Regions from separate parts of the Streptomyces sp. NPDC006552 genome, predicted to be linked through region 1. Evidence: riboswitches for the same ligand, from Rfam matches in the RefSeq annotation. Region 1 holds a riboswitch; each other region holds the start of a gene.

The links. A riboswitch is a leader RNA that binds a small molecule or an ion and turns the genes downstream of it on or off. The one in region 1 is predicted to bind cyclic di-AMP.
Positions count from the first base shown of each region.
Region 2: it holds a riboswitch for cyclic di-AMP, as region 1 does, so the genes downstream of both, ABZY33_RS00165 (NlpC/P60 family protein) here and ABZY33_RS05745 (C40 family peptidase) in region 1, are expected to answer to the same signal.
Region 3: it holds a riboswitch for cyclic di-AMP, as region 1 does, so the genes downstream of both, ABZY33_RS10100 (M23 family metallopeptidase) here and ABZY33_RS05745 (C40 family peptidase) in region 1, are expected to answer to the same signal.
Region 4: it holds a riboswitch for cyclic di-AMP, as region 1 does, so the genes downstream of both, ABZY33_RS20580 (M23 family metallopeptidase) here and ABZY33_RS05745 (C40 family peptidase) in region 1, are expected to answer to the same signal.

Region 1 covers NZ_JBEXOS010000006.1:75,862-78,052, forward strand. Annotated here, with positions in the region: gene ABZY33_RS05740 (hypothetical protein) at 1-293, shown strand, start outside; cyclic di-AMP (ydaO/yuaA leader) riboswitch at 689-820, shown strand; gene ABZY33_RS05745 (C40 family peptidase) at 824-1,297, shown strand; gene ABZY33_RS05750 (ATP-binding protein) at 1,369-1,827, opposite strand; gene ABZY33_RS05755 (helix-turn-helix transcriptional regulator) at 2,114-2,191, shown strand, end outside.
Region 2 covers NZ_JBEXOS010000001.1:41,081-43,271, reverse strand. Annotated here, with positions in the region: gene pcrA (DNA helicase PcrA) at 1-658, opposite strand, end outside; cyclic di-AMP (ydaO/yuaA leader) riboswitch at 931-1,102, shown strand; gene ABZY33_RS00165 (NlpC/P60 family protein) at 1,145-2,191, shown strand, end outside.
Region 3 covers NZ_JBEXOS010000012.1:29,667-31,857, reverse strand. Annotated here, with positions in the region: gene ABZY33_RS10105 (pitrilysin family protein) at 1-369, shown strand, start outside; cyclic di-AMP (ydaO/yuaA leader) riboswitch at 607-778, shown strand; gene ABZY33_RS10100 (M23 family metallopeptidase) at 791-1,579, shown strand; gene ABZY33_RS10095 (GntR family transcriptional regulator) at 1,801-2,191, shown strand, end outside.
Region 4 covers NZ_JBEXOS010000034.1:60,806-62,996, reverse strand. Annotated here, with positions in the region: gene ABZY33_RS20585 (aldo/keto reductase) at 1-115, opposite strand, end outside; gene ABZY33_RS20580 (M23 family metallopeptidase) at 170-1,207, opposite strand; cyclic di-AMP (ydaO/yuaA leader) riboswitch at 1,219-1,377, opposite strand; gene ABZY33_RS20575 (PP2C family protein-serine/threonine phosphatase) at 1,621-2,191, opposite strand, start outside.

The DNA of each region.
Region 1 (2,191 bases):
TGCCGCCGCTGCCCGCGCTGACCCGGGCCGAGTGCGCGTTCCTGGACAGCTACCTGGAGGTGGTCGATCTGCTCGCGCGCATCAATCCGGCGCGCGGTGACGACACCTATCGCGGGCTGCGGGCCGCGCAGGCGCTCGTCGCCCGGGCAGCGGCGCTGCGGGACGCGCTGGAACTGATGCACCGGCGCGGCGAGAGCGAGGTGCACGCGGCCACTCTGACACGCGCCTTGCGGGTCCTTGACGGTGAGAAACGGACACGGAGAGTCGCATTGCCGCCAGAAGTGGCCAGTTGACGCCATGGTTCGGTCGGACCGTCCGCGATCACGCCGCCATGGGCCACATGGTGTACCACCAAACGGCGTAGACATGCGCCCGGCGGCACGGCGGCCGGAGTTGCGCCCCAGGGGTACGCGGAGACCGGAATCAGCTGTTCCGCCGCTGGTGCGGGCAGGGTCGGGCGGCGCGGGCCCGGCCCGGACGGAGCAACGCCCACCCGAACGGGTCAAGCGTGACGAGCCTCACTTACCGCCGGTTCAACTCGGTTTCCGGCCCGAATGTGCGTGAAGATCCCTCCGACGACAAGCCCCCGCCGCCGCGGCGGGGCGGTCCGTGCGGACGCCGAGTCCTGCCGCCGTGCGGATGCCAGGTCGACAGATGTGCATCGGCAGGAGTGGAGGACCCAGGCACGACGGGCCGCCGGCCCACCTCGACGGAGGTGGCGTCCGAGGGGCCCTTGGGGTGAAGCCGCACCGCGCGGCCGGGCATCTTCGCCTGCCCGAACCCGACAGGTCACCCTTCACAGGCGGTTGACGAAGGGTTGCGCATGACTGCGCTCAATCGTGTTCCCGCCCTGCTGAGCCGGGCGGGGACCGCCTCGGCCCTGACGCTCGCCGTCGCCGGCGCCGGGCTCGTGGTCCCCGGCACCGCGTCCGAGGCGTCGGCGGCCACGGTCTCGACCAAGGCACTGAAGGTCGCGGCCTCCAAGAAGGGGGCGCCCTACAAGTGGGGCGCGACGGGCCCGCACCGGTTCGACTGCTCGGGGCTGACGCTCTACTCGTTCAAAAGGGCGGGCAAGAAGCTGCCGCGCACCGCCGCGCAGCAGTACAACAAGACCCGCCATGTCGCCGCGTCCCACCGCACGACCGGGGATTTGGTCTTCTTCCACTCGGGCCGGAGCGTCTACCACGTCGGCATCTACGCCGGGAAGGGACGGATCTGGCACTCCCCCAAGACCGGGGCCGTGGTGCGGCTGGAGAAGATCTGGACGCGGAGCGTCTGGTACGGGCGGGTGCGCTGACGCCGCCGTACGGAGCGCTCCCCCGGGGACGGGCCACGGCCGTCCCCGCGCGACATCGCGCGCCGCCGGCGTCACCAGGCCGCGCGCGGACCCGTGCGGCGGCCGTCCGGACGGGCGGTCCAGGGCAGGGAGATCCATACGGTCTTGCCGCCCTCGGGGGTCGGCGACACCGAGAGCCGTCCGCCGCACTCCGCGGTGAGGCAGCGGATGATCACCATGCCGCGTCCGTTGTCCTGCTGGACGGCCGCGGGCAGCCGCTTGGGATAGCGCGGGTGGCTGTCGGTGACGCCGATGCGCAGCCGCTCGTCGCGCTCCAGCTCCAGGTCGACGGTGAAGGTGGGGGACAGGCCCAGGGTGTGCTGCACGGCGTTGGTCGCCAGCTCCGAGACGATCAGGCGCACGCTGTCGGCCGTGTCGGTGTCGCCGGGCAGTCCCCACTCCGCGAGCACCCGGCTCACGTACCTGCGGGCCGCGGGGACCGAGGCGGGATCGCTCGGCAGCGTGAGGGATGCTTCCTGGTGGTCTGCCATGGCGACGTCGTCCCTTTCCCACCGGGGCCGCACCTGCGACGCTGGCGGTTCGCTGGCGTGCGGTCTCCGACTTCTGCTTCGCGCCAGCGTGCCACCCCGATGTCCCTCCGTGGTGCCGATCCCCCAAGATATGCATATATCTGTCGCTCGAAGCGGTGAACTCTGCGCCGGTGAACCGTATTTGGGCGGGCGCGCGCCGGTTCCTCTACCGTCTGCCCAGAGGCGGTGCCGCACGGCCCGGGAAAAGGGTCCGGCGGTGCGGCCCGAGGAGTACTGAGGAGTCGGCATGAGGTACGGTCCCGCGGTCCGCCGTCGCAAACTCGGCGCGGAGTTGCGCGCACTGCGTATCCAGGCCGGCCTGACC
Region 2 (2,191 bases), on a different contig from region 1:
CCTCGTCGATCAGCTCGTTCTTCAGGTTCGAGATCTTGGCGCTGAAGGACTTCGGCGGGAACTTCTTCGGGTCCAGGTCCAGGTCGCGGCAGACCAGGGCCATGAGCCGCTTGCTGTCGGCCGCGTCGTAGATCGAGAACGACGAGGTGAACCCGAGCTTCTTGGACTCGCGGCGCAGGATGCGCACGCACGCGCTGTGGAAGGTGGAGACCCACATCGCGTTCGCCCGCGGGCCCACCAGGGCCTCGACGCGCTCCTTCATCTCGCCCGCGGCCTTGTTCGTGAAGGTGATCGCGAGGATCTGGCCGGGGTGGACGCCGCGCTCGGCCAGCAGGTAGGCGATGCGGTGGGTGAGGACGCGGGTCTTGCCGGAGCCGGCGCCCGCGACGATGAGCAGCGGGGAGCCGCCGTGCACGACGGCCGCCCGCTGGTTCTCGTTCAGCCCGTCGAGCAGGGCCGCCGGGTCCAGGGCGGGGCGGGGCGCGCCGCCGCGGTAGTAGGCGTCCCGGGCCGGAGGCACGTCGAACTTCCCGCCGAACAGGTCGTCCGGGATCGGCTCGGGCTCCGGTCCGTCGTGCTCGCTGTCGGGCGGCGGCGGGGGGCCCTCGGTCCGGTTCTGGAGGCCCGCCAGGAAGCTGTCGTCAAAGAGGCTGCTCATCGCCTCACGAGTCTAGGCGGCCGCACCGACACCCCGCCCCCACCTTCCCCACACTGCCCATATCGGCAGGTCAGCGGCGTCTCCCGGCCGAGGGACCGAAGGGCGCACCCACAGTGACCGAGCGGACGCGATGGGTGCGACAACTGCCCGGTGTCGCCAAGGTCACGAAAATGTATCGGGCATATCGACCAGCAACCTTCACAGCGGCGACACGAGTTGGCTACGGTGCTGCGCGGGCGGCCCGTCCCCCCGCCGCGAACACCGCGGCGAACGAGCAGCCCCCGCCGAGTCCCGTACGCCGTGAGGCAGGGAACCGGGGACCCACCGAGAACTTGGGGTGAGTCGGCGCAGCCGCCCGTCAGCACGAGGGGCGGCGGCCGTAGGGCAGCCTTCCGTACGCCCGAACCCGTCAGCTAACCCGGTAGGCGGACCACGGAAGGAGTCGCCTCCTTGGCGTCGCACCGCAAGCCGCGTGCCCGGTCCCGGATGACCGGCGGCCTTCGCACCACCCCCGCGGTCGGGATCACGACCGTCGCCCTCACCTCGGTGGCCCTCCTCTCGCAGAGCGCCCAGGCGGCCCCCGCCCGGCCGGACCGGCCGAACCTGGCAGAGGTGCAGAAGAAGGTCGACAGCCTGTACCGGCAGGCTGAGGTCGCCACGCAGAAGTACAACTCCGCCAAGGAGCAGACCGACGGCAAGAAGAAGCAGGTCGACCGCCTCCTCGACGACATCGCGCAGCGCACCGAGAAGCTGAACTCGGCCCGCCAGGAGCTGGGCCGGTTCGCCGCCCAGCAGTACCGTTCGGGCGGGATCGGCGACACGGCGACGATGTTCCTCGCGGACGACCCCGAGGACTACTTCGCGCAGAACCGGCTGATGAGCCGCATGACCGCCGACCAGAAGCACGCGGTCGACGACTACCAGAAGCAGCAGCTCAGCACCGCGAAGAAGCGCACCGAGGCGCAGGAGAGCCTCCAGCAGCTCACGTCCTCGCAGACCGACCTGAAGACCTCCAAGCAGAGCGTGCAGACGAAGCTGGCCGACGCCCGCCGGCTGCTGTCGAAGCTGACCGCCGAGGAGAAGCGGCGGCTCGCGGCGATCGAGAAGAAGAAGGAAGCGGCGGCCCGCAAGAAGGCCGCCGATCTCGCCGCCCGGCAGAAGGCGGAGGAGGAGAAGCAGCAGGCGGCCGAGGAGAGCGCCGGGCAGCAGGCCGGCTCCGGCTCGTCCGGCGGCGGTACCACGGAGGCGCCGGCCGGCGGCTCCTCCGGATACGCGGCCAAGGCCGCCAGGGCGCTCGCCTACGCCAAGTCCCAGGAGGGCAAGCCGTACGTGTGGGGCGCCACGGGTCCGGACTCCTACGACTGCTCGGGCCTGACCCAGGCGGCCTGGAAGGCGGCCGGCATCACCTTGCCGCGCACCACGTGGGACCAGGTGGAGGCCGGCACGACGATCCCGCTCTCGTCGATCCAACCGGGCGACCTGGTGTTCTTCTACGACGACATCAGCCACGTCGGCCTGTACCTCGGCGACGGC
Region 3 (2,191 bases), on a different contig from region 1:
ACCCCGAACACCGGACCCGCGCTCGCGGACCTGTGGCAGGTGCTGCGCACCCTTGCCGAGGGGGGTCTCACCGACGCCGAGCGGGACACCGCCGTGCAGAACCTGGTGGGCGTGGCCCCGCTCAAGTACGAGACCGCCGCCGCCGTCGCGGGCACGCTGGCCGACCAGGTCGAGCAGCACCTGCCGGACGACTTCCAGGCCCGGCTGTACCGCCGGCTCGCCGAGACAGGCACCGTGGAGGCCACCGCAGCGGTCGTGAGCGCCTTCCCGGCGGACCGTCTGGTGACGGTCCTCGTGGGCGACGCCGCGCAGATCGAGGAGCCCGTCAAGGCCCTCGGCATCGGTGAGGTGAGCGTCGTCCGGGGGTGACCGCGGCCCCGTACGTCCTCCGAAGCCCCGGCGGCCACCACGGCCACCGGGGCTTCGTGGTGTCGCTCACGTTCGCCCGTGAAGGCACAGGTGCCGCTTATGCCCGGATTGGGGCGGAGGTTGCCTGTCTGCTCTGTGGCATGCGCTACAAAAGCCGGGATCCGTTTGTTGATTAAAAGATGTCCCGCTTAGCGTCGGTCCGGCTGTCCGCCAGACACGCGTCGCGCCCGCGACACCGGACAGTCATCGCCGAGTCCCCCAGGCGCGAGCCAGGGGAGCCGGGGACCCACGCAGTCCCTGGGGTGAATCGGGCACTCTTCCCGGCCGTGCAGGCCGGGCCGGGCGCCCGTAGGAGACCTTCCTGCTCCGAACCCGTCAGCTAACCCGGTAGGCGAGAGGGAAGGAAAGGACCAGCCACTTCATGGCGTTCACCCGTGCCACCGGGAAGCACCGTCGTCCCAGTCGCCTCACGCGTACCACCGCGCAGGTCGCGAGCGTCGCGGCGCTCACCACGACCGGTGTGGTGGCGGGCCTCGCGGCCCCCGCACTCGCCGCCGACACCGCGGCCCCCGAGCAGAACGGCCTGACCCAGGCCCTCTCCATCGGTGACTCCCTGGCCGACCAGATCGACGCGCAGGCCGCCGCCCAGAAGAAGGCCGCCGACGCGGCCGCCGCCAAGGCGAAGGCCGAGGCTGAGGCCAAGAAGCGGGCCGAGGAGGCCAAGCGCGAGGCCGAGGCGAAGGCCGCCAAGGAGCGCGCGGCCAAGGAGCGGGCCGCGCGCGAGGCCGAGCGCAAGCGCCTCAACAGCTTCGTGGCGCCGATCGCCGGCTCCTATGTCTCCACCGGCTACCAGGCGAGCAGCGGCCTGTGGTCCTCCGGAAGCCACACCGGCATCGACTTCCACGCGGCGAGCGGTACGTCCGTGCACGCCGTCGGCGCCGGCACCGTGGTCGAGGCCGGCTGGGGCGGCGCGTACGGCAACAACATCGTGATCAAGATGAACGACGGCACGTACACCCAGTACGGGCACCTGTCGTCCCTCGGCGTCTCCGTCGGCCAGGCCGTCACCCCCGGCCAGCAGATAGGCCTCTCCGGCGCGACCGGCAACGCCACGGGCCCGCACCTGCACTTCGAGGCCCGCACGACCCCCGAGTACGGCTCGGACATGGACCCCGTCGCGTATCTGCGCTCGCACGGTGTGAACGTCTGACGTCCCATCGCCCACAGGGAAAGCCCCGGCTCGTCGAGCCGGGGCTTTCGCGTGCAGCGAGCATTTCTGGCCAGAAAATATCCATGGATTCCGGTCCGGCATCGGAAATGCCACGGCGGTGGAATAGAGTCACCGGATCGGGCGTGACCTAAAGGTGATCTGCGCGCCCGTGCAAGCGTCGATCGACCGCGTTTCGCGGGGATGAAGGCGGAGGTCGGGTCATGCGCATTCCCGCACACTCGGTATGCACGGCGATCCGCGACGACATCGTCGCGGGTGTCCATGAGCGTGGCAGCAGACTCACCGAGGAAGTGCTCGCGCGGCGCTACGGAGTCTCGCGCGTACCGGTGCGCGAGGCGCTGCGCACCCTGGAGGCCGAGGGTTTCGTCGTGACCCGGCGGCACGCGGGCGCGTGCGTGGCCGAACCCACCGGGCAGGAGGCCGCCGACCTCCTGGAGGTGCGGATGCTGCTCGAACCCCTGAGCGCCGCGCGCGCCGCGCAGCGCCGCACCGAAGCCCATCTCAAGGTCCTGCGCGGCCTGGTCAGGCTGGGCCAGGAGCGTGCCAGGCGCGGCCAGAACGAGGATCTGCGCGCCCTGGGCGGCTGGTTCC
Region 4 (2,191 bases), on a different contig from region 1:
GCACCGCGAAGGAGGTGGCCTCGTCGGCGGTCCACCCGAACACGTTCCCGCCGAGGGCGAGCGGAAAGACCTCCAGGTCCGAGGAGCCGAGCGGGCGCAGGGGAGAAGTAGTCATGCCCCGATTGAACGCCCCCGCGGAACGCGCGGTCCCGCCGGGGGCGCCGGCGGGTCAGGGCGTCAGGCCCTTGCCGCGCAGCCAGGCCGCGGGGTCGATGCCGGTGGCGTCCCCGCCGGGGTGGACCTCCAGGTGGAGGTGGGCGCCCGTGACGTTGCCGGTGGCGCCGACGCGGCCGATGACGTCGCCGGTGGCGACGTGCTGACCGACGCTGACGTTCATCGACGACTGGTGGCAGAACCACAGTTCGGTGCCGTCGTCGAGGGTGATGATCGTGCGGTAGCCGTACGCGCCCGCCCAGCCGGCCTCGGTGACGGTGCCGCCGTGGACGGCGTAGATCGGTGTACCGGTGGAGGCCGCGAAGTCCAGGCCCGTGTGGTAACCGGAGGACCACATCGATCCGGGCTGCCCGAAGGTGCCGGTGAGCGTGTACGAGGCGATGGGGAGCCGGAAGCTCTTGGCCAGCTTGGCGAGCCGCTCGGCCTCGGCCTTCTTCTCGGCCTCCTCCCGGGCCTTCTTCTTGTCGGCGGCGGCCTTGGCCTCCGCCTTCTGCTGCTTGGCGGCGGCCTCGTCGGCGGCCCGCTGTGCGGCGGCCTGCTCGGCCGCGGCCTGCGCGGTGGCGTCGGCGGCGTCCTGCTGCGTCTCGGCCTGCTGCATGATCCGGGCCCGCAGCGCCTCGCCCGCACCCGCCCGGCCGGTGCCCATCGTGGTGAGGGGGGCGGCGGAGGCACCGGACGGGGAGTCGGCGCTGTCGGACATGAGCGCGCCCACGCCCGGCAGCGACTTCGCCGCGGGGAGCGAGTCCTTGACCGCGGAGAGGTCGGGCATGGAGATCCGGACGGCGGGCTTGCCGCCCTGCGCGGTGGCGATGCCGCCCGCGCCGACGGCGGCGATCACGCCGACGCCCAGGACCGTGGAGCTGCGCGCGAGCCCACCGCGCTGACGGGCCACGCGGTGCCTGCCGCGGACGGGACGGACGGACTCCTCGGTGGGATTCCACTCCTCCCAGCTCTCCTGCTCGACACCGGCCTCGCCGTCGGCGGGGCGGGCGGAGTACCCGGAGAACTCGGGGGCAGGACGGTTCGACGCCACGGGGGCGCTCTCCTTTCCTTCCTTCTCGCCTACCGGGTTAGCTGACGGGTTCGGAGCAGGAAGGTCTCCTACGAGCACGGTCCGGCGCCCGAAAAGCGACGGAACGGTGCCTGATTCACCCCAAGTTGGTGGTTCCCCGGCTCCCTTACGGGATTAAGCGTGTGCGCACGGAGCCGTCGCTTGTGACGGCTGGGACGACCGCGCTGCGTTATCGAACGTTAATAGACAGCCGATAGTAATTCCAAGCTGTTCCCACTGATCGTTCACGTCTTTGGCCTGGACTTATAGCTCAATACCGGCAGGAAACGGGCGAGTTGCTCGACGGTTTTGGCCTGCGCTAAACACATCAATTTCTGACGGAGTGTCAATCGTTATGCGCAGGGACGCCGTTCGATCACCCCTCGTGACGGTGATCAGGACCGGCGCACGGCGAGCAGCGCCATGTCGTCGGTGGCGCCGCCCCCGGTGTGCCGGCGTACTTCTTCGGCCAGCTCCGCGAGCAGCTCCTCGGGCCCCGGGAAGATCCGGCCCGCGAGCCGGGCCGCCGGGTCGTAGAAGACGCCCCGCGCGTCCCGCGCCTCGGAGAGCCCGTCGGTGTAGAGCAGGAGCGTCGCCCCGGCCGGGAACTCCGCCTCGGTCGCCCGGTCCGGCCAGGAGCCCAGCTCGCCCAGGCCGAGCGGCAGCGCCGACTCCGCCGGTGTGACCATCCGGACCGTGCCGTCGCCGAGCAGCACGACCGGCTCGGGGTGGCCGCGGTTGAGGACGCGCAGGAGCCGGCCGCCGTGCGGGATCTCGGCGAGCACGGCGGTGGTGAACCCCTCGAAGTCGTCGATGCCGCGCCGCCGTGACCCCTCCCGCGCCAGCGCCCGCTCCAGCCGCTGGGCGACCGCCTCCAGGCTCTCCTCCTGCTCCGCGGCCTCCCGGAAGGCCCCGATGACCACGGCTACGGCGGCGACCGCGCCCATGCCCTTGCCCCGTACGTCC